4 regions of the Micromonospora sp. NPDC047793 genome follow, and region 2 is predicted to be linked to each of the others. Evidence: riboswitches for the same ligand, from Rfam matches in the RefSeq annotation. Region 2 holds a riboswitch; each other region holds the start of a gene.
What was found. A riboswitch is a leader RNA that binds a small molecule or an ion and turns the genes downstream of it on or off. The one in region 2 is predicted to bind cyclic di-AMP.
Positions count from the first base shown of each region.

Region 1: linked by a shared signal. The riboswitch ahead of ABZ738_RS23270 (hypothetical protein) and the one ahead of ABZ738_RS17970 (NlpC/P60 family protein) in region 2 are both predicted to bind cyclic di-AMP.
Region 3: linked by a shared signal. The riboswitch ahead of ABZ738_RS06145 (hypothetical protein) and the one ahead of ABZ738_RS17970 (NlpC/P60 family protein) in region 2 are both predicted to bind cyclic di-AMP.
Region 4: linked by a shared signal. The riboswitch ahead of ABZ738_RS11615 (C39 family peptidase) and the one ahead of ABZ738_RS17970 (NlpC/P60 family protein) in region 2 are both predicted to bind cyclic di-AMP.

Region 1 is NZ_JBEYSG010000013.1:80,348-86,077, reverse strand. It holds gene ABZ738_RS23280 (alpha/beta hydrolase) at 1-82, shown strand, start outside; gene ABZ738_RS23275 (AAA family ATPase) at 343-2,457, shown strand; cyclic di-AMP (ydaO/yuaA leader) riboswitch at 2,621-2,753, shown strand; gene ABZ738_RS23270 (hypothetical protein) at 2,758-3,843, shown strand; gene ABZ738_RS23265 (PfkB family carbohydrate kinase) at 4,079-5,044, shown strand; gene ABZ738_RS23260 (5'/3'-nucleotidase SurE) at 5,041-5,730, shown strand, end outside.
Region 2 is NZ_JBEYSG010000008.1:128,514-134,243, forward strand. It holds gene ABZ738_RS17960 ((Fe-S)-binding protein) at 1-1,086, shown strand, start outside; gene ABZ738_RS17965 (NlpC/P60 family protein) at 1,339-2,352, shown strand; cyclic di-AMP (ydaO/yuaA leader) riboswitch at 2,532-2,666, shown strand; gene ABZ738_RS17970 (NlpC/P60 family protein) at 2,679-3,719, shown strand; gene dcd (dCTP deaminase) at 3,775-4,353, opposite strand; gene ABZ738_RS17980 (pyridoxamine 5'-phosphate oxidase family protein) at 4,433-4,966, shown strand; gene ABZ738_RS17985 (zinc metalloprotease) at 5,034-5,730, opposite strand, start outside.
Region 3 is NZ_JBEYSG010000002.1:296,717-302,446, forward strand. It holds gene ABZ738_RS06125 (hypothetical protein) at 24-815, opposite strand; gene ABZ738_RS06130 (hypothetical protein) at 1,019-1,444, opposite strand; gene ABZ738_RS06135 (MarR family winged helix-turn-helix transcriptional regulator) at 1,534-1,869, opposite strand; gene ABZ738_RS06140 (carbonic anhydrase) at 2,065-2,763, shown strand; gene ABZ738_RS06145 (hypothetical protein) at 2,847-3,863, opposite strand; cyclic di-AMP (ydaO/yuaA leader) riboswitch at 3,867-3,998, opposite strand; gene ABZ738_RS06150 (YibE/F family protein) at 4,165-5,544, opposite strand.
Region 4 is NZ_JBEYSG010000004.1:329,348-335,077, reverse strand. It holds gene ABZ738_RS11625 (bifunctional cytidylyltransferase/SDR family oxidoreductase) at 1-814, shown strand, start outside; gene ABZ738_RS11620 (CDP-glycerol glycerophosphotransferase family protein) at 848-2,548, shown strand; gene ABZ738_RS11615 (C39 family peptidase) at 2,748-3,617, opposite strand; cyclic di-AMP (ydaO/yuaA leader) riboswitch at 3,833-3,974, opposite strand; gene ABZ738_RS11610 (hypothetical protein) at 4,291-5,055, opposite strand; gene ABZ738_RS11605 (hypothetical protein) at 5,233-5,730, opposite strand, start outside.

The sequences.
Region 1 (5,730 bases), on a different contig from region 2:
CTCCGGCGTCCTGGGTCAGGTGCTCGCCGACGCCGGACGCACCGGTGGCCGCTCCGCCGCCGGCCGTACCCGCCGCCGCTAGTGCGGTGTCCAGGAACGTTGGCGGTGTCGCGGCGAGGTCCAGGCGGCGGTCCGGCAAGGCGGAGTCGGGCCTGGATACCGGTGTTGTATCCAGGCCCGACTCCAACGCCGCCGGTCGTCGTCTGGACCCGGCGCGGCCCGGTGAACGTTTCTGGACACCGCACTGGAGATCGCACCCGGACACGGTGCCTCCGCGCCCCCGCGAGGTGGGGCGTAATCTCGTGCGGTTGGCCGGGCCGGCGTGACGAGGAGAACGAAGCGGTGGACCAGAGCACCCTGGACCGGGAGATCGCCGTCGAGCAGCGGCATCTCGACCGGGTGTACGCACGACTGGCCGAGCTGCGACGCGCGGCGGTCCGCGCCGAGCGGGACGGTTACCGGCTGGCCCGGGTCGGCAACTTCGGCGCGCTGGTCGAGCGGGACGCGATGGTGTTCCACGCCGCGCAGCGCCGCCACGTGCTCGACGCCGAGTACGAGGGGCTCGTCTTCGGCCGTCTCGACCTGCGCGACGGGCAGGTGTTCCACGTCGGGCGGCTCGGTATCCGCGACGAGGACGCCGCCACGCTGGTGGTCGACTGGCGTGCCCCGGCCGCCGCCCCCTTCTACCAGGCCACCCCGGCCGAGCCGCTCGGCGTGGTACGCCGCCGGACGATCCAGTCCAGCCGGGAGCGGGTCACCCGGATCGAGGACGACCTGCTCGACCCGGACGCCGCACCGGCGGAGATGGCGGTGGTGGGCGACGGCGCGCTGCTGGCCAACCTGTCCCGGGCCACCGGCCGGGGGATGCGCGACATCGTGGCGACCATCCAGCGCGAGCAGGACGAGGCGATCCGCTCCCCCGGTTCCGGGGTCACGCTGGTCTCCGGCGGGCCGGGCACCGGCAAGACGGCGGTGGCGCTGCACCGTGCCGCGTACCTGCTCTACTCCGACCGCAGCCGGTATGCCGGCGGCGGCATCCTGGTGGTCGGCCCCTCCTCGGTCTTCGTCGAGTACATCGCCTCGGTCCTGCCGTCCCTCGGCGAGGAGACCGCCACGCTGCACTCGCTGGGCACGCTCTTTCCCGGGCTGGTCGCCACCCGCACCGACCCGGTCGACGTGGCGGCGGTCAAGGGGTCGCTGCGGATGCGCCGGTTGCTGGAACGGGCGGCCCGGGACGGCGTACCCGACTCCCCGCCCGAGCTGCGGCTGCTCTACCGGGGGCAGTTGCTGCGGCTGGAGCGGCCCGAGCTGGACGCCATCCGGGAACGGGCGTTGGCCCGGGGCGCGCGGCGCAACGAGGTACGCCGGGCCGGCTTCGACGGCGTCCTGGCGGCGCTCTGGGCACAGGCCCGCCGGTTGGGTGTCGCCCGGTTGCCCGAGCAGCGGGCCTTCGAGGACGAGTTGATCGACCGGACGGACTTCCGGGACTTCCTCAAGGCGTGGTGGCCCCGGCTGCATCCCCGGCACGTGCTCGGCTGGCTGGCCGATCCGGAACGGCTGCGCCGGTACGCCGCCGGGCTGCTGTCCCGCGCCGAGATCCGGCTGCTGGAGCAGGCGTACCGGAAGCTGGCAGCCGAGGGTCCGACGGTGGCCGACGCGGCGCTGCTCGACGAGCTGGACGCGTTGCTCGGCAAGCCGGTGCGTCCGGCCCGCCAGAAGCGCGACCCGTTCCAGCTCGCCGGTGGGGTTCGCGAGCTGAGCACGTACGCCGACCGGCAGCGGGCTGCCCGCCAGGCGGCGCGGGAGCGGCCGGAGGACTACCGCGACTACGCGCACGTGGTGGTGGACGAGTCGCAGGACGTGTCACCGATGCAGTGGCGCATGATCGGCCGGCGCGGTCGGCTGGCCTCGTGGACGGTGGTGGGCGACCCGGCGCAGACCGCGTGGACGGGTGATCCGCAGGAGCTGTCCCGGGCCCGGGACCAGGCGTTGGGTCGTCGTCGGCGGCACCGGTTCACGCTCACCACGAACTACCGCAACTCGGCGGAGATCTTCGCGGTGGCAGCGGCCGAGATCCGCCGGGCGTACCCGGACCTGTCCCTGCCCACCGCCGTGCGGACCACCGGGGTCGACCCGGTGGATCTGGTGGTGCCGGCGGCCGAGTTGGCGGCCGGCGTGACGTCCGCCGCGAGCGCGCTGCTCGGCGAGGTCGAGGGCACCGTCGGGGTGATCACGCCGGTGCCGCGTCGGGACGAGGTCGCGGCCTGGCTGGGTGGGCTCGGCGGCGAGCGTCTCCAGGTGGTGACCAGCCTGGAGGCCAAGGGCATGGAGTACGACGGCGTGGTGCTGGTCGCCCCCGGCGAGATCCGTGCCGATCCCGGCTCCGGTGTCCGTACGCTCTACGTCGCCCTGTCCCGGGCCACCCAGCGGCTGACCACGATCGAACCGACAGGCTGAGCCGGAGGCCACCGACCTCGCTTGGCGAAAAAGCAACAAACATACCTTATGTCTGGTTTACTCGTGACCAGGGGAACACCAGGAGTCACACCGGCTGCACGGGTCCCACCAGCACCGGTAGGCTCGGACCCGGCCTCCGCCAGGCGGCACTCGACGGTGCCGGCGGTGACCGCCGCCTAATCGCCCGCCAGGGCGAACCGGGGAACCATGTTCCAGGGGTGCATCCGCGTCCAGCGGTAGGGATCTTCCGTCCCGAACCCGTCAGCTAACCCGGTCGGCGGCTGACGGAAGGACATGTGCATGCCAGCAGTGGCAACCGTGAGACCGGCCGCCCGTATGGCGGCCCTGATAGCCGCGGGGCTCGCCCTTGCCCTGGGCGCCGCGCTGGCGCCGTTCAGCGCCGCCTCCGCGGCTCCCGGTGACGTCGGCGACGAGGGCGGCACCCCGGCTCTGCGCGCCCAGTTGGAGGCGGCCAGCAAGGGTTACCTCGACGCCAAGACCGCCCTCGACCGCTCGGTCGACCGGCAGAAGAAGCTGGCCGAGCAGCTCACCACGACCGAGGGCCAGCTCACCGAACGCAGCACCAAGGTCGCCGAGATCGCCGCGCAGGCGTACCGCAGCGGCCGACTCGGTGCCGCGTCGGCGCTGCTCAACAGCGGATCCCCGGCCGGCTTCATGGACCGCGCGGCGGCACTGGACGCGGTGGCGGCCAACGAGGAGCGCGCCCTGCGCGACCTGCGGGCCAGCCGGGACGAGGTCGGCAAGACCAAGCAGGCCCTCGACGTCGAGGTGCAGGAGCAGCGCAAGCAGGTGGCCGTGATGGCCAAGCGCAAGGAGCAGGCCGAGCGTTCGCTGACGGTGGCCGAGGAACGGGAGGAGCGGGCAGCCGAGCGGGCCGCGGCGGAGGAGCGGGCCAGTCGGGCCCCGGCACGCAGCGGCGGTTCCAGCAGCCCCACGGCCAAGCCGGCGCCCCGCAACTCCAACGGCTCCTGGCCGGCCGAGTCGTGCAGCGTCAACGACCCCACGCCGGCCAACGGCTGCATCACCCCGCGCACCCTGCACGCGCTCAACCAGGCCAAGGCGGCCGGCTTCACCCGGTACGTCTCCTGCTACCGCGCTGGCGGCTCGGGTGAGCACCCGAAGGGGCGGGCCTGCGACTTCGCGGCGCAGAAGAACGGCTTCGGCGGGGCCGCCACCGGCGGCGACCGGACGTACGGCAACAACCTGGCGGCGTTCTACGTCAACAACGCCGACCGTCTCGCCGTGCTCTACGTGATCTGGTACAAGCAGATCTGGCTGCCCAGCAGCGGCTGGCGGACGTACAGCGGCGCGCGTGGTGACCCCTCCAGCGACCACACCAACCACGTGCACCTCTCGGTGTACTGACCCGCACGACACGCCGGGTGGCCGCCCTCACGGGTGGGTCCACCCGGCGTCGTCGTTCCCGCACCCCGACGCGCCCGCCTCGAATCCACCCGCCCGTCGCCGCGCGCTCTCGCGCCACCTTGGTTACCGTCGACATCGAAGCGGACATTTCGTGGCGACCGGGAGGAACGGTTATGAGCGGACCGCAGCGGACCCAGTGCGACGGTGTGTCGTGAGCGCGGCGACCGGCCATGTGATGGTCTTCGCGCCGACCCCCCTGCTCACGGTCACCATCGACCAGCCCAACGAGACGCCGGAACTGCACCTGCACCCCGGCGGTCAGGGCGTCTGGCAGGCCCGGATGGTGCTGTCCCACGGTGTCGACGTGGTGCTCTGCACCGCGCTCGGCGGCGAGATCGGGCAGGTGCTGGAGCCGTTGCTCGTCAGCGAGGGCGTCGACCTCAAGGTGGTGGCGCGGGACTCCGGCGGCAGCGGCGGGTACGTGCACGACCGCCGGGACGGCACCCGGCAGGAACTCGTCGACGTGACCGGGCAGCCGCTGAGCCGGCACGAGCTGGACGAGCTCTACAACCTGGCGCTCGGCGAGGGACTGCGCGCGGCGGTGAGCATCCTGAGCGGCCCGAACGACCCGTCGCTGGTCCCCGCCGACCTGTACCGCCGCTTCGCCGCCGACCTCGGCGCCAACGGCAGCCGGGTCGTGGTGGACCTCTGCGGTGACCACCTCACGGCGGTGCTGGAGAGCGGGGTCTTCTTCGTCAAGGTCAGCCACGAGGAACTGATCGCCGACGGCCTCGCGACCGACGACGACGAGGAGCAGCTCACCCGGGCGATGCACGACCTGCACGCCAACGGTGCCGAGAACGTGGTGGTCAGCCGCGCCGACAAGCCCGCGCTGGCCCTCGTCGACGGCGAGGTCTTCGAGGTGCGGATGCCGCGCCTGGAGGCGGCCGACCCGCGCGGTGCGGGCGACTCGATGACCGCCAGCGTGGCCGCCGTGGTGGCGCGCGGCGGCGACGTACGCACCGCGATCCGGACCGGCGCGGCGGCCGGCGCGCTCAACGTCACCCGGCACGGGCTGGGCACCGGGCGGCTCGACTCGATCACCGGGCTGGTGGACCGGGTACGCCTGGAGCCCGCCGGAGTCCGCCGGCAGGAACGCACCACCCCCGACGAGTTGGCCCACCGGGTGGGTGGCGCATGACGCTGCGGGTGCTGATCACCAACGACGACGGGATCGCCGCGCCGGGTATCCAGGCGCTGGCCCGGGCCGCCGTCGACCGGGGGTTGGACGTGGTGGTCGCCGCGCCGCTGGAGGAGGCGAGCGGCACCAGCGCCGCGATGAGCGCGCTGGAGCAGGACGGGCAGGTGGTGGTCCGTGAGCATCCGCTGCCGGAGCTGGCCGGGGTGCCGGCCTTCGGGGTCGGCGGGTCCCCCGGTTTCATCGCGTTGATCGCCGTGCACGGCGCGTTCGGGCCGCCGCCGTCGGTGCTGCTCTCCGGGATCAACCGGGGGGCGAACGCCGGTCGGGCGGTGTTGCACTCCGGCACCGTGGGTGCGGCGTTCACCGCCGCCGCCAACGGCTGCCGGGCGTTGGCGGTGTCGCTGGACGTGCTCTCCGTCGGTGAGGCGACCGCCGTCAGCGGAGGCGCCGCGGTGGCCGCCGCAGCCCGGGTACGCGACGCCGAACGGAACTGGGCCACCGCCGCCCACGTGGCCCTGGACCTGCTCCCCCGGCTGACCGCCGGGCCGGTGGAGAGCGTGCTCAACGTCAACTCGCCGGACGTGCCGCTGGAGCGGCTGCGGGGCGTACGCCGGGCGGGGCTGGCGACCTTCGGCCAGGTGCAGATGACCGTTGCCGAGTCCGGCCACGGTTTCGTGCGTACCGCG
Region 2 (5,730 bases):
CTGATCGGCGACGCCGAGGCGGGCGGCGTGATCGACCCGGACGTGCTCTGGTCGTGCACCACCTGCGGCGCCTGCGTCGAGCAGTGCCCGGTGGACATCGAGCACGTCGACCACATCGTCGACATGCGCCGCTACCAGGTGCTGATCGAGTCGAACTTCCCCTCCGAGGCCGGCGTGATGCTGCGCAACCTGGAGAACAAGGGCAACCCCTGGGGCGCGCCGCAGAACACCCGGGAGGACTGGACCAAGGGCCTCGACTTCGAGGTGCCCCGGGTCGGCGAGGTCGAGGACTTCGAATACCTGTTCTGGGTGGGCTGTGCCGGTGCCTTCGAGGACCGCGCCAAGAAGACCACCCGGGCGGTCGCCACGCTGCTGAACGAGGCGGGTGTCTCGTTCGCCATCCTCGGTGAGGGCGAGACCTGCTCGGGCGATCCGGCCCGCCGGATCGGCAACGAGTTCGTCTTCCAGATGCTCGCCCAGCAGAACGTGGAGACGCTCAACGAGGCGTTCGAGGGTCGCGAGAAGGCCAAGCGCAAGATCGTCGCGACCTGTCCGCACTGCTTCAACACCCTGGGCAACGAGTACGGCCAGCTCGGCGGCGAGTTCGAGGTGGTGCACCACACCCAGTTGCTGGCGCACCTGGTCGCCACCGGCAAGCTGACCCCGGTGCAGCCGGTCGACGGCGGCGTCACCTATCACGACCCGTGCTACCTGGGCCGACACAACCGGGTCTTCACCCCGCCACGCGAGGTGCTGGGCAGCGCCGTCGGCGCCGACAACGACCTCGTCGAGATGCCGCGCAACAGCGAGCGTTCCTTCTGCTGCGGCGCCGGTGGCGCGCGCATGTGGATGGAGGAGCGGATCGGCAAGCGGATCAATGTGGATCGGGTCGAGGAGGCCATGTCCACCGGTGCGAAGACCGTCGCGGTCGGCTGTCCGTTCTGCTCCACGATGCTGAGTGACGGAGTGAACGGCAAGGGCGCCGGCGACCAGGTCGAGGTGGTCGACGTGGCCAGCGTGCTGCTGCGTTCGATCAAGCCGGAACAGGCCCGGGGCGCCGAGGAGGGCGAGCCGGTCGCCGGTTGACCAGCGCGAACGTCGGGACGTGTCGGGCATCTGTACGGATGCCGACACGTCCCGATTTTTATATTGGCGTAGATAACTGTAACGAATTGGTCGACACCCTTTGTGTGCGGTCGGTCGCACAAAGGTGAATGAGCCGTTGGTCGCCTTGATTCCGCTGCGCGCCTTCCCTAATGTGGGGCACCGACCGCCGTGGTCGTCTGTCTCGCCCCTTACCGCTAGCGGGACGCCCGGTGGTCGGTCGCAAAGGAGTCGGTGCCGGTGGCAACCATGCCCCTCCATCGTCATGCGCCGGGACGTTCCACCCCCGTGCGCGGGCTGCGCAAGGCCGCTCGCCGCCTGGTCGTCCTGGTCGCCGCTGCTGCGGTCGGTGCCGGTCTGGTCGCCGCGCCCGCGTACGCCGCGCCGTCGGTGGACGAGATCGAGCGCCAGATCGACAAGCAGTGGCAGCAGCTCGAACCCACCATCGAGCAGTTCAACAAGGTGCGCTCGGAGCTGAGGGTCAACCGCGAGAAGGTCGACAAGCTGGAGAAGAAGATCCAGCCGTTGGCCCTGGAGACCGAGTTGGCGATGAACCGCGTCGCCGGTCTCGCCTCCCGGTACTACATCACCGGCCCCTCGCAGGAACTCGGCGCGGTGCTGCTCAACGCGAAGCCGGACCAGCTCGGTGAGCAGATGGCCCTCCTCGACCGGCTCGCCTGGGAGGAGCGCCGCCAGCTTGAGGGCGTCATGAAGATCCGCAAGAAGTACGACGACCAGAAGGCCACCCTCGACGCGCTGATCGTCGACCAGGAGGCCAAGCAGAAGCAGCTGGCGGCGAAGAAGAAGCAGATCGACGCCGAGATCAAGCGGCTGGAGCGGTCCCTGCCGGTCACCACGGTCAAGACCACCAACTGCCCGACCATCAACGGCGTGGTCAGCGACGCGGCCCGGACGGCCATCCGGACCGCCTGCGCCCAGGTCGGCAAGCCGTACGTCTGGGGCGCCACCGGGCCGAACTCGTTCGACTGCTCCGGTCTCACCCAGTACGCGTACCGGGCGGCGGGTATCTCCCTGACCCACTTCACCGGCGCCCAGTGGCGCGAGGGCAAGGCGATCTCGCGGGCCGACGCCCGCCCCGGTGACCTCGTGTTCTTCCGCAGCGACGTGAGTCACGTCGGGATCTATCTGGGCAACAACACGATGGTGCACGCGGCGCGTGCCGGTGTTCCGGTCAACGTCTCGCCGATCACGACGATGCCGGTCGCCGGCTTCCGTCGACCAGGCTGACGCCTGAGCGCGTACGCAGGAACCACGGAAGGCCCTCGGTCAAGCGACCGGGGGCCTTCTTCGTTGTCGGATTAATGCACCGAGAGTGACGGTGTGGGTGTGTTGCGTATTGACGCCGGTCGTCCCTACGCTGGGCAATCGTCGGCCCGCTGGCACAACCGCCCATCCGGGGCGGTGACGGTCCGACACCGCCGAGTCGCTGTCCGAGCGAGCCGGGGACCCAGGTATCCGGGGTGAGTCCGCGATGGTCGCGGTAGGGCGTCCCGGGCGCCCGAACCCGTCAGCTAACCCGGTAGGCGGTCTGGGAAGAAGGAGTACGCAGCCCGGTGGCACACCATGCCCCGCGGCCACCGTCGTACCGGCCGGGGACATCCGGCCCGACGACGGCTGCGCCGCGATTCCGCTGGTACCGCTGCACCACCGCACTCGCCGCACTCGCCGCGACCGCCGTCCTGCTGACCGGTGGCGCGACGGCGGCCCACGCCGACCCGACGGTCGACGACATCGAGCGCCAGATCGACGAGGACTGGAACCGGCTCGAAGCCGTCATCGAACGACACAACGCGACCCGACAGGACCTGGCCGGCACCCGCCGGGAGGCGGACGCCCTGACCGCCCGTATCGCCCCGCTGCAACTGCAGGTGGACGAGGCGATGAAGCGGGTCGGCGCGCTGGCCGCGCGGGCGTACCGGGGCGAGCCGGTCCGCGCCGTGAACACGTTGCTGGGCAGCCGGTCCCCGAGCGAGGTCGTCGCCCAGCTCGGCCTGCTCGACCGGTACGCCCGATTCCAGCAGGAGGACGTACGCCAGGCGAGTGAACTGCGGGACGAACTCGCCGCCGCCCGAGCCGGACTGGACCGCACCATCGTCGAGCTGACCCGTACCGAAGCCGACCTGGCCGCGAAGCGGCGGCAGATCGACACCGAGATCGACCGGTTGCAGCGGTTGCGGCTGCGGGCGTACGACGACGGGGGTGGTGGTCCGCTGCGGCCGGCGCCCTGTCCGGCCACCTACCCGGGTGGCCCGGCCGGCGAGGCGGTCACCTTCGCGTGCGCCCAGATCGGCAAGCCGTACTCGTGGGGTGCCGAGGGGCCGCACGCGTACGACTGCTCGGGGTTGATGTTGGCCGCGTGGGCGCGGGCCGGGGTGTCGCTGCCGCACAACGCGGCGCGGCAGCGGCAGGTCACCGCCTCGGTCAGTCGCGGCGACCTGCGCCCGGGTGACCTGGTCTTCTACTTCCGCGACCTGCACCACGTGGGGATGTACGTCGGCGGCGGCTGGGTGGTGCACGCCTCCCGTGCCGGCAAGCCGATCGCGATGAAGCGGATGGACACCAGTCCGATCCACAGTTTCGGTCGGCCCGGCTGAGTCCCCGGGCGGACGACCACGGGCCCGCGTCCGCGCGGCGCGGGCCCGCCGGTGGTCAGCGGGTCGGCCAGGTACGCCAGTTCTGCCAGGCACGGCTCGGCGTCGGGCCGCGCTGCCCCTGGTAGCGCGAGCCGTAGACGAGCGAGCCGTACGGGTGCTCGGCGGGCGAGGCGAGCCGGAAGATGCAGAGCTGACCGATCTTCATGCCGGGCCAGAGCATGATCGGCAGGTTGGCCACGTTGGACAGTTCCAACGTGACGTGGCCGGAGAAGCCGGGGTCGATGAAGCCGGCGGTGGAGTGCGTCAGCAGGCCGAGGCGACCGAGGCTGGACTTGCCTTCGAGCCGGCCGGCGAGCTGGTCGCCGAGCGAGATCACCTCAAGCGTGGAGGCGAGCACGAACTCGCCCGGGTGCAGCACGAACGGCTCGCCGTCGGGCACCTCCACCGGCGAGGTGAGATCGTCCTGCTGGGTGGCCGGGTCGATGTGTGTGTAGAGGTGGTTGTTGAACACCCGGAAGAGCTTGTCCAGGCGTACGTCGATGCTGGACGGCTGCACCAGGGTGGGCTCGAAGGGCTCCAGCGCCAGAGTGCCGGCCTTGATCTCGGAGACCAGGTCACGGTCGGAGAGCAGCATCGCCACACCATAGCGGCCGGTAGTCGTGACCTGCGTGTCGGACTACCTGCTTAGAACGTATGTTCGATAGGATGTCGGCATGGCTTCCTGGTCCGATTTCGCCGTCGACGAGCCCCGACTCGCCGACGGGATCCGCCTTCTCATGCAGCAGTACGGCCCGGGCTTCGGCTACCTGGCCACGGTCCGCGCCGACGGCGGGCCCCGGGTGCACCCGGTCTCACCGGTGATCACCGACGACGGTCTGTTCTGCTTCGTGATCGACTCGCCGAAGCGGCGCGACCTGGAACGCGACGGGCGTTACGCGCTCCACTCGTTCCCGGCGGAGGAGAGCGACGACGAGGCGTACGTCGCCGGCCGGGCCCGACCCGTCACCGACGACGCCACGGTGGCCCGGTTGGCGCTCGCGGCCCGCGCGGCCCCGCACGCCGACTGGCGTCTGTTCGAGTTCACCGTCGACGTGGCGATGCTCGCCCGGCACGAGCGCGCCGCCACCGGCGGGCTGGTCGGTGAGCCGGCCGTGCAGGTCTGGCTCGACCCGGCCGGCGCCACCCCGCAGGCCGCCCGGCCCACGCCCCACCGGACCCGTGCGGCCCGACATGTCCGCGCCGCCTGAACCGACCGGTGCCGGTCCCGCCTGACGACGGGACCGGCACCGGAGGTACGCGCCGACGACTGCCGCGCTACGCGCGGTACGTGTTCCACGCGTTGATCATCCGGGTCGCCTGGCCCGGGGTGAACTGGTACATGCAGGTGTCGTACGTGTAGTCCATGAAGTTGGTGATCGGGTCCAGCCCCGCGGTGGAGCAGGTGTCCCGACCGGTCGGGCACTGGTAGGCCGGCGACGCCTCCGCCGGAGTGTCGGAAACCTGGTCGCCGCTGCCCGAGCAGCCGCCCTGGAACGTGTGGTACAGGTTCAGCCAGTGACCGACCTCGTGGGTGCCGGTGTCACCCTGGTTGTAGTTGGTGGCGGTGCCACCCGGCAGCGACTCGCTGAGCACGACCACGCCGTCCATCACGTTCAGCGTGCTCTGCGGGAAGGTCGCCCAGCCGAGCAGGCCCCCACTCAGCTCGCCGAGATAGATGTTGAGCGTGCCCTTGGTGCCCTGGCGGAGCTGGGTCTTCATCTGCCGCTCGGCCGTGGAGCCCTGCCGGATCGGGTACCACGACGTGTTGGTGACCCGGTTGATGCTCTGCAACTGGAACGCGAAGGCGGTGGCGGCACCGCCCGTCGCACCCGCGAACGACTGGTTCAGCACGTTGATCTGCGATTGGATCATCGAGTCGGGGATGTTCCCGCCGGCCCGGGTGGTGTCCTTGCGGATCACGTGCACCACGACCGGGATGGTGACCGAGGCCGCGGCGGCCTGGGCGCTGAGC
Region 3 (5,730 bases), on a different contig from region 2:
TCTGCCTGTCGCGGCAGACCCGGTCAGTACGCGGCAGCCGCCCGGCCGCGCACCACGGTCGGCATCTCGCGGGTCTGCTCGACCCCACCCAGCGCGGTCAACGGCAGCACCGACTCGCGTTCCTCGAACTTTGGCAGCAGTGCCGAGAGCGCCTCGTCGCGCAGGCTGCGGGCTGCGGCGACGGCCAGCTCGGCGGCCCGCCAGCGCTCCTGCTCCTGGGCGTGGGCCGTCTGCTGGCGTGCGAACAGGTGGTCGCGTACCGCCCGACGGAGCGCCAGCTCCTGCTCGACCGGGTGCCGCCGCGGGTCCCAGCCCCGGTGGGCGAAGACGTCGCTGAGCTGTTCCACCGACAGCTCCCGCCGCCAGTACGCCTCCATCGCCGCCCGGTGCAGCCAGCGCTCCCGGTCGGCGTACTCGGCGGGGGTGCGCGGGGTCTGCGGCAGCGGCATGCCGGTGGCAGCGGTGAGTCGGCGGACGTCCGCCTCCGCCGTCTCGTACGCCTGCCACGCCTGTTCGGCCTCGTCCTGCGCGGCGAGCCACTCCTCGCGGCGGCGGCGGGCCGTGGCGTCGGCGCGGTCGGCGGCGACGGCGACCTCCTCCGCCCAGCGGTCCTGGTCGCGCTGTTCCTCGGTGTGCTCGGTGCGACTCGGCAGTGCCGCCTCGCGGATCCGGGCGCCCGCGTCGAAGCGCAGGAGTCGTCGGGGGCGCAGCAGCAGGGCGGCGATGGCCAGGATCACCACGCCCAGCAGGGTCAGCCAGATCACGGCGGCCCGGGGGACGTCGGGCAGGACGTAGGAGAGAGCGGTTCGCATCATCAACACCTCTCGCGGTCGGATGAGGGTCGTCGACTGGGCAAGGTCTGTGGTCGCCGAGGGCGGCGACAGGACGGCGGCGGGGCCGGACGGGTCCGCGACGGCGGTGTGCCCGGGACGCTCGGCGACGGTCGGTCGGGATCGAGGTCGGGGCCGGGTCGGCGGACGGGCGCGGGCCGGAGGGCGTCCTGGGGGCGGGCCGTCGGTCAGGCCGTCGGTGGACCGCGACGGGGCGGCTCGCCGTGGCCGACGGCGAGCCGCAGCGCGGCGGGCCGGTGGACCGTGGTGGTGCCGGCCGAGCCGGACTCGGCGGCGGGCTCGCGGTGGGCCGGCGGCGCGGTCGGCGCCGTGGGCTGCGTCGGCGACGTCGACAGCGCGGCGGACGCCCGCACGTGCTCGGTGACCGGTGCGACCGTGCCCGGCCAGGTCGGCACGTCGGCGGTGACGGACCAGGCGCGATGGTCGGCGACGGCATGGGTCGGCTGGTCGTCGGTCGGGCGCAGTGGCAGGTCGGCGACGGCCGTGCCGAGGCCGACCGCCACCACGAGGGCGGCCAGTGCCAGCCGGGTCAGCTCCCGCAGCGTACGCAGCGTCGCCGGCCACAGGGGACGGGCGAGCACGGCGGACGACACGTGTCCAACCTATCGTTTCGGTGCGGAGAACGCATTGGCGCAGCCCCCGTCGGGTCGGTGAACCACGCCACGTCGTCGACTGTGGACGGTCAGCGATCGCCGCTCGCGGTCGAGGGCGCGTCGGTGAAGAGGGCGAGCAGGTCGCCGATGTGGCGGTCGGCCTCCGCCGGGTGACGGAACCGCCCGGCCGGGTTGAGGGTGTACTCGTTGCGGCGGCCGACCCGGGTGCGGTGCAGATAGCCGCCCGCCTCCAGGTCGGCGACGATCGCCTGGGCGGCGCGTTCGGTGACCCCGACCTCACCGGCGACGTCGCGCAGCCGGGCGGTGGGGTTGCGGGCGATGGCGAGCAGCACGTGCGCGTGGTTTGTCAAGAAAGTCCAGTTCCGGGTGCTTTCTCGCTCGTCTGAGGTCGCCATGCCCGCCATCGTATGGCCTGCCCCTGACGTACTCGGGCTGCGCCCGCACCCGCCCGCGCCGGTTGGCAAGCGTTCTGGAATACATGAAATGCAGATCACGCATAGCTTGACGCGCCTTGCGCTGCGTGTGACGGTTGGTGGCAGCCCGTGGCCAGCGCCGGCCGGGATGACCAGGCATTCCACCGAGAGGCGAGGTGACGCCGGATGAGTCGACCCGGAACGATCGGAGCGCAGCCCGGTCCCGAACGCGAGTACCTGACCGCTGACCTTCCCGGCTCGCGGGAGCGCGCCCTCGCCGAACTGGTCGCCGGAAACCGCCGCTTCGTCAGCGACACGCTCCGGCACCCCAACCAGAACGCCAGCCACCGGGCCGCCGTCGCCGCCGAGCAGCACCCCTTCGCGGTGATCGTGGGCTGCTCCGACTCACGGTTGGCTGCGGAGATCATCTTCGACCGTGGGTTGGGTGATCTCTTCGTGGTCCGCACCGCCGGCCACACCATCGGCCCCGAGGTGCTGGGCAGCGTCGAGTACGCGGTGAGCGTGCTGCGTACCCCGCTGGTGGTGGTGCTCGGGCACGACTCGTGCGGTGCCGTCCAGGCGGCCCGTGCCGCGGCGGCCACCGGGACCGCGCCGACGGGCCACCTGCGTGCCGTGGTGGACGCGGTGGTGCCCAGCCTGCGCCGGGCCGAGCGGGCGGGGATCGACGACCTGGACGCGATCGTCGACATCCACATCGCGCAGACCGTCGAGGCGATGCTGGAGTCCTCCGAGGCGTTGGCCGCCGAGGTGGCCGCCGGCGGGTGCGCGGTGGTGGGCATGTCCTACCGACTGGCCGCCGGTGAGGTGCGGACCGTCGCGGCGGAACCCGCCGAGATGGCGGGCGTGGTCACTCCGGTGGGCTGACCCTCGGGCCGCCCACGGACACGGACGACGAGGGCCGCTCCGCCAGACGGCGGAGCGGCCCTCTCAGGTCGCCGGGACGCTGCTCAGAGCAGCGACACGTGTACGTGGTCCGTGTGGTTGGACGGGCCGCTGTAGGACCGCCACCGGTTCTCGGTCGGGAACCAGATCTGCCGGTTCCAGATCACGTAGTAGATGCCGAGCCGGTCGGCGTTGCGGACCAGGAAGGCCGCCAGGTTGTTGCCGTAGATCCGGGTGTCGTCGTTGTGCCAGGGGCTGAACCCGCTGTTCTGCAACGACCAGTCACAGGCCCGGCCCTTCGGGTGCTCGAACTTGTCACCGGGCCGCCAGCAGCCGACGAAGCGGTTGAAGCCGGCCCGCTTGACCTCCTTGTACATGTGCAGCGTGCGCGGCGTGATGCAGCCCGACGTGGTCGGGTCGTTCTGGTTGCACGACTCCGCCTTCCAACTCCCGTCGGACGCGCGGTTCGGTGCCACCCGGGCGACCGGTGAGGTGGCGGCCACCAGGCCACCGGTCAGGCTCTCGCCACCGACCAGGCGGAGCGACTTCTCCGCCTCGGTCTTCTTACGCGCCATGTCGTTGGTCAGCTTCTGCTGCTCGCGGACCTCGGCGTCGGACGCGAGCTTGGCCCGGTCCGCGCGCTCCCGGATCGCGTTGACCTCGCCCAACTTCTTGTCGTTGAACAGGTTCAACTCGTCGAGGGCGGAGGCGCGGTCCATGAACGAGTCCGGGGCGTTGCTCTGCAACAACATCGCTATCGCACCGACCCGGCCGGTCCGGTACGACTGCGTCGCGATCTCGGCGACCTGCGGCCTGAGCGCTTCGAGGTCGGCCTGTGCGCGACGCAACTCGACGTCGAGCTTGAGCTGCCGCTTCTTGGACTTCTCCAGCTGGTTCTTGGCCTTGGAGAAGTCGCGGTTGGCCGACTCGATCAGGTCGTTGAGCATCGGCGGGTCGTCGTCGTGCTCGGCGGGGCTGGGTGGGTTCGGCGCGGCCATGGCCGGCAGAGGTCCGGCGAACACGGCGAACGCGGCGAACACGGCCACCACGGGGGTCATCCAGCGGCGTAGGGGTGCCGTCACTTCTTTCCCTTCCATCGACCGCCGACCGAGTTAGCTGACGGGTTCGGAACGGAAGTGGCCCCTACCGCTGACGCGGATTCACCCCACCTACCTGGGTCCCCGGCTCGCCTCGCGGCGATTGGGCGGTGGCACCGCAGGCGCCGCTGCGCGCCTTCGGCGGTGACCGGCAGTGAGGTTACCCGAGAGTCCATGTCGGTCTCTACGCCCCGAACCTGACTAGATGCGTCATTTCGTAATCGCGATGGGTGACCAACGACACGGGCACGAACCGTGTCGGCAGGGGCGGTCACGCTGCGGGGTGTCACCATGTGGTGTCCGTGCTCCTGTCCGGATCGGGCCACCGCGAACCGGTGGCGGGGGATGTGTCACGCGCACGCGCGGTGCTGAGTGCGTGCAGTGCCTCGGACCGGTCCGAGCCGGGCCGGGGAGTCGGTGGGGTGGGGCCGTCGCCGTCCGGCCCGTCGTCGTGGCCGCCGGGTCCGCCGGGCTCCGGCGTGTCCCGCCGCCCGGCGGTGACCACCAGCGCGGCCAGGGCGGTCGTCAGCGGTACGGCGGCGACCAGCCCGAGCGTGGCCACCACGCTGCGGACGATCTCCTGGGTGAGGAACTCGCTGGTCACGATCTGGCCGAGCGCGCGGGTGTCGGCGGTGAGCAGGAGCAGCAGCGGCAGCGACGCGCCCGCGTACGCCAGCACGATGGTGTTCACCACCGAGGCGATGTGGGCCCGGCCGACCCGGGTCGCCGAGCGGTACAGCTCCCGGCGGGTGAAGCTCGGGTTGGCGTGCCGCAGTTCGGTCACCGCGGCGGCCTGGGTCACCGTGACGTCGTCGAGCACGCCGAGCGAGCCGATGATGATGCCGGCGAGCAGCAGGCCGTGCAGGTCGACGTCGCCCCGGAACATGGAGAGCGTGGTGGCGTCCTCGCTGCCGAAACCGGTCAGGTGGGTGGCCCGGGTGGCGGCCAGCCCGAGCAGGCCGGTGAGCACCAGGCTGCCGAGCGTGCCGAGGACGGCCACGGAGGTCTGTGCCGAGATGCCGTGCGTCAGGTACAGCACCACGAACATGATCAGTGCCGCGCCGACGATGGCCACCACCAGCGGCGGCTGGCCTGCGCTGATGCCGGGCAGCACGAAGGTGAGCAGGATGGCGAAACTGGCCGCCAGGCCGCCCAGCGCGGCCAGGCCGCGCAGCCGTCCGAAGGCCACGATGGCGGCGGCGAACAGCACCGCGAGCCAGATCAGCGGCTTGCCCCGCTGGTGCTCGGCGATGTTGTAGGTGCTGATCGAGGGATCCTCGGGATCGATCAGGGAGACCAGGATGATCGCGTCGCCGACGCTGACCCGGGGTGCCCCCGGCCCGTCCGGCAACGGCGCCTGCACGTCCTGACCTTCGTCCGGGCCGCTGTCGACCCGCACGGTGACCGTGCCGCACTGCTGCCCGGCCGTGGTCGGGGTGCCCTCGGGCACGACCGGGTTCGGTGGACAGGGCTCGTTCACCACCCGCGTGACCGTGCCGTGGTATCGGGGCAGGTCGTCGGCGGCCTCGGGCCGGGGCGGGTCCGAGGGCCAGAGCACGAGCGCGGCGACCAGGGTGGCGAGGAAGAGGGGGACCACCGTCACGATGAGGATCCGCCGCACCCGGGGTGGGGTGGGCGGAGCGGAACGGGTGTGGTCGGCGCCCATTCATTGTCTCCCAACGATTCCAAGGCGAACTACGTACCGGCGGGCGAGATGGTTCAGCGCCGCCGGTCGGCCACGGCGGCGGGCATCCGGAATGGCCCGAGCGTGGCAGGATGGCTGCGTACCGTGAGGGTGGGGCCGGCTCTCGGCAGCCGCAGCAGGGCTGCGGCGGGGCGGTCGGGCCGCAGC
Region 4 (5,730 bases), on a different contig from region 2:
GAACATCAAGGTCACCCACCCGGTCGACGTGCACCTGGCGGACAAGCTGTTCCAGCTCGCCGCCGCCAAGGTGCCCCGGCTGACCGACCACCGGTCGTACAGCGAAGAGGTCACCGGCCGCACGATCGTCGTCTTCGGCGGCAGCTACGGCATCGGCCACGACCTGACCGAGCTGGCCCGCCGCCACGGCGCCCAGGTCTTCCCGTTCAGCCGCTCCAGCACCGGCACGCACGTGGAGCGGCCGGAGGACGTCGAGGCCGCGCTGCGGACCGCCTTCGAGGCCACCGGACGGATCGACCACGTCGTGGTCACCGCCGGGATCCTGGAGAAGGGCGCGCTGGCCGAGATGGACCAGGAGACCATCGACCGGGTGCTCCAGGTCAACTTCGTCGGCCCGGTGACCGTCGCCCGGCAGTCCCTGCCCTACCTCCAGCAGACCAAGGGCCAGCTCCTGCTCTACACCTCCAGCTCGTACACCCGGGGACGGGCCGACTACGCGCTCTACTCGGCCACCAAGGCCGCGCTGGTCAACCTCACCCAGGCGCTCTCCGACGAGTGGGCCGAGTTCGGCGTACGCGTCAACATCATCAACCCGGAGCGGACCGCCACCCCGATGCGGACCAAGGCCTTCGGCGCGGAGCCCGAGAACACCCTGCTCGCCGCCGAGACCGTCGCCCAGGCCTCGCTGGACGTGCTGATCTCGGAACTCACCGGCCAGGTCATCGACGTACGCCGGCCGCCCGGCGAGGCGTCGACCTCCGCCCCGGTACCCACCCAGGCCGACGCCCCCAGCAGCGGCACCCGCGTCGGCTGACCCGCCGACGACGAGCACGAAGGCAGCGCCGAAATGCGTGGTGACCTGGTCACGAAGTTGGCCGCCCGGGGCCTGGCCACCGGCGGGGCGGTCCTGGCGTTCCTGGTGCTCGCGCTCACCGGCGCGACCGCCTGGGGGCTCGGGCTGGCGGTGGCCGCGCTCGCCGCCACCGTCTGGGAGCGCCGGGTCCGACCGGGCGCCGACAGCGTCGCGGAGACCGCTCTGCTCGCCGCCGGGATCCTGGTCGGCTACGCCCGGCAGCTCGACGGCGGCTTCGACCCGATCCTGGCGGTCACCGCCCTCGTGCTGCTCGGGCTGGTGCTGGTCACCGGGCCGCTGCGGACCGCCGGCAACCTGGAGATCCGCGTCGCCAACCTGCCGGTACGCACCTGGGTGCCGCAGGTCGCCGCCCGGCTCGACGACGCGGTGGCGGGGCTGCTCGCCGCCCTGGCAGTGGCCGCCCTGGCCGGGCTGCCCGCCGTGGTCGCCCTGCTGGTCTGCCTGCCGGTCGGTGCCGCCGCCGGGGCGGTCGCCCTCGACCTGGCCCGCCGCCGGTTCCGGCCGACGGCCGGCGGGTCGGCGGTCACCCGGGCGCTGCGCCGGCACCAGCCGGAGTTCGTGCTGCACTTCTCCGCCCCGCCCGGCTCGGAGTACCAGGTCACCATGTGGCTGCCGTACCTGGAACGGATCGGACGGCCGTTCGTGGTGATGCTGCGGGAACCGGAGTTCCTGCCCGCCGTCGCGGCGGCCACCACCGCACCGGTGGTCTACTGCCCCACCCTGCGCACCATGGACGAGGTGCTGGTGCCGAGCCTGCGGGTGGCGTTCTACGTCAACCACGGCGCGAAGAACAGCCACTGCATCCGATTCACCCAGCTCACCCACGTTCAACTGCACCACGGCGACAGCGACAAGGCGCCCAGCGCCAACCCGGTGTCGGCGATCTTCGACCGGATCTTCGTGGCCGGCGAGGCCGCCGTCGACCGGTACGCCCGCGCCGGGGTGGAGATCCCGCCCGAGAAGTTCGTGGTGGTGGGCCGCCCGCAGGTCGAGGCGATCGAGGTACGCCACCAGCCGACCCGGGGGCTGACGAACCCCACGGTCCTCTACACCCCCACCTGGACCGGCCACCACGCCGACGCCGACTACTGCTCCCTGCCGATGGCCGAGACGCTGCTGCGGCGGCTGCTCGACCGGGGCGCCACGGTGATCCTGCGCGCCCACCCCTACACCAACCAGCACCCGGGCTCGGCCCGTCGCCTGGCCCGGCTGCACGAACTGCTCGCCGCCGACCGCTCCCGCACCGGCCGCCAGCACGTCTTCGGCGCCGCCGCCAGCCGGCTCACCCTGGCCGAGTCGGTGAACCGGGCGGACGCGCTGGTCTCCGACGTCTCCGGGGTGGTCTCCGACTGGCTGTACTCGGGCAAGCCCTACGCGGTCACCGACACCGGCGTCGACGGTGACCGGTTCGTCGAACGGTTCCCCCTCGCCGCCACCGGCTACGTGCTGCGGCGGGACATGGCCGACCTGGACGACGTGCTGACGCGGCTGCTCGACACCGATCCGCTCGCCGAGGCACGCTGGGCGACCCGGCGGCGCTACCTGGGCGACTTCCCCGCCGACTCGTACGCCGAGGCGTTCCTCTCCGCCGCCCGGCGGGAACTGGACCCGGCCTGGACCGCCCCGGCGCCACGGACCACGACCGACGACGCGGCGCTGCCGACCGCCCCCTGAGCGCGCAGCAGCGGCCGTGGTGAGCGGTGGGCGTACTCGGTCAGACCTGTAGACCGAGAAGCACCGGGATCGCCGCCACGACGACCCCGGTCAGATAGCGATCCGCTGAACAGCACCTCAGGCCCGGATGTAAGGAAGGGCCCCCTGCTATCGCCTGGTGTATAGCAGGGGACCCTTCCTTACATCTCGTCCTTACATCTCAGGAGGAGTAGCCGCGGGTGGCGGCCCAGTGGGCGAGGTCGGTGGTGCTCATCCAGTACGAGTAGTACGAGGCGTCGGCCGAGTCCGCGATCTTGACCAGTCGACCGTCGTCCGCGTAGCCGACCACGGCGACGTAGTGGCCGCCGGGGAAGGAGTGCCAGCCACCGTCGGTGTCGGTGGCACTGCCGGCCACGTTCACCACCACACCGCGCCCGTCGGTGATCGCCTCCACCACGTCGGCCTGGAGCTGGTCCATCTGCGTCGGGGTGGCCGAGCCGCCCCGCAGCATCGTGGTCGAGTACGGCTCGCCCTTGAGCGTGGCGTTGAGCACCCGGGTGGTGTCCAGAGCCGAGTTGGTGCCGGCGTACGTGGTGCCGAGCTGGGCGGCCAGGGTGTCCTGGTCACGGTCGACCCCGGCGGCGCTGAGCGCGTTGCGTACCGCGGCCGGGCCGCAGTAGTAGCCGGTGGTCTGGGCCTGGAAGTCGTAGTCCAGGACCTTGCGCGTCGGTGGCTTCGGTGCGGTCTTCTCGCTGACGGCCACCGGCGAGGGGGCCGCCGAGGTGGCCTTCGGCGTGGGCGAGGGCGACGGTGACGGTGCGGCGCTGCTCGGGGCCGCGCTGCCGGGCGGGGTCGACGGGGTCGGCTCCACGCGGGTGTCGGCGCGGGAGGCGGCGGTGTCGCCCCGCGTCTCGGCGACGGCGGTCGTGGTGTGCGCGGTCGCCGGGGCGTCCTCGGTGCCGACGAGTACGGCACCGGTGCCGGTGGCCAGCGCCAGCGCGGCGGCCGAGGCGGCGACGACCTGGTAGGGGCGTTCGGTGGCCAGCCGGCGTAGCTGGCGCGTCAGGGTCTGCTTCACGGAGTCCTCCACGGGGCTCAGGGAGGCACGGCGATCCGCTCCGGCGGTCAGCTCGACAGGACATGCCGAGGACCGCCCGAGTGGGCGGACGGGCCGTGCGAGGGGCTTCGCCCGGTCGGGGCCGGGCGGGGGCCGCAGTCAGCTCGCGGCCGACGGCCCGGTGAGCGCGGGCACCGCAGTGCCGTGGAGGAACAAGAGGGGTATCACAAGGGGATGCACGAGAGGAAAGCTCCTTCCGACACCGCCGACCGGGTTAGCTGACGGGTTCGGGCGGGAAGTTGGCCCTACCGTGAGCCGAAGCTCGCGGATTCACCCCAGAGGTGCGGTGGGTCCCCGGTTCGTGAGACCACGATTAGGCGGGTCGATGCGGCGTCGCCTCCTGCGATCGGTTACCGCATCGGACGGGCCGACATTACTGGTCGGCCATTGCCCTGCCAACCCGCTCTGACCTGCGCAAACATGATCCAGCTCAGTGATTTTCGGGCGTTCGGTCATCGATGTCCCGCAACAGGACCGACGGCGATCGACGTAACGGGCGGTGACAACCGGACCACCCCCGGACAATGCCTCCGGACATCACGTCACGTCTCGGGCGGTTGCGGCACCACCGTCCGTTCCGGCGATCGGTGTGACCGGGCTCACCCGATCAGGCCGGATTACCGGGGCTCCGCGCGTCTCGCCCGGGTCACCCCACGCGCGCCGGACGCCAGCGCAGGGCCGCAGCGGCCGGACGTGCGGCGGTGGTCACGGCGGGTGCCGGCACCGAATTCGGTCGCAGGCGCTGCGCGGCGGCGTACGCCTCGGCGGAGAGCACCCGGGCCGCTTCGGTGGCCCGTTCCGTCTCCCGCCAGGCGGCCCGTTCCCGCTCGGCGGCGGCCCGGTAGGTGGCCCGGTGGTTGTCCCGGACGACCCGGGCCAGCACGACCTCCTGTGCGGCCGGGTGCAGGCGGGGGTCCCAGCCGGCCCGCCGGGCCAGCACGTCGGTGAGCTGCCGCGCCGACAGGTCACCGCGCCAGTGCGCCACCATCGCGGCGTGGTGCAGCCAGCGTTCCCGGGCGGCGTACTCGCTGGCGGTGCGGGGGGTGCGGGGGGCGGGCAGCGCGGTGGTCCCGGCGAGCCGTCGGGCCCGGCTCTCCGCCTCGTCGAAGCGGGCCCAGGCACGGTCGAGGGCGGTCTGGGTGGTACGCCACGCGTCCCGCCGCCGGGCGGCGTTCTGTGCGGCCCCGGCGGCGGCCACCGCCACCTCACCGGCGTAGCGGCGCAGGTCGGCCGTCTCGGCCTCGGCGGGGTCGTCGGCCGGGCCGCTGGTCTCGTCGGTGCCGGACGAGGAGGGTTCGGGCCGGGCGACCAGGACGGTGAGCACACCCAGTGCGAGCACGAGCAGCACCGACCAGATGGCGGCGGCCCGGGGCACCTCGATCAGGAACTGGTAGAGGACGGTCTTCTCCATGGCGGTACCTCGTGGGCCGTGGTGCGCTGACAGCGGGCCGCCGGCACCCGGTCCCCCGACGGCGGCGCGTCGGAACCGGGCGGGGCGGTGACGGGATGTTTCGCGGGGCAGAGGTCCCGGGCGTTGCGGGACGGGCTGCGGCGGAGTCCGGTCGGTGTGCCGCAGCGGGGCGTGAGGTCAGTCGCCGGGTGGGGCGCGGGCACCGTGGGCACCCGGCGGGACCGCCGTCGGAAGGGACGCCGCCGGGCCGCCCACCACCGCCGTCACGGCGGGCCGCTGCGCCAGGCCCGTCTCGGGCGACAGCCCGGGTACGCCGAGCGCGTCGGCGCGGTCGACGGCCCCCGTGGCGGACACCGTGACCAGCGCACCCGTCGACGAGGGGTGCCAGTCGGCACGGGGCGAGGGCATGAGGAGAGGAGCCGCCGCGAACCGGCCGGCGGCGGGGTGCCCGACGAGCGCGGCCTGTGCGGGCGTGGCCAGTGCGGGCGTGGCCAGTGCGGGCGCGGCCAGTGCGGGCGCGGCCAGTGCGGGCGCGGCCAGTGCGGGCGCGGCCAGTGCGGGCGCGGCCAGTGCGGGCATCGCCCAGGCGCCGAGGGTGAACGCGGCGGCGACCGCGAACCCGGTCAGCAGTCGCGTCGCCCAGCGCGCCAGCCACCACAGGGGACGGGCGGGCGC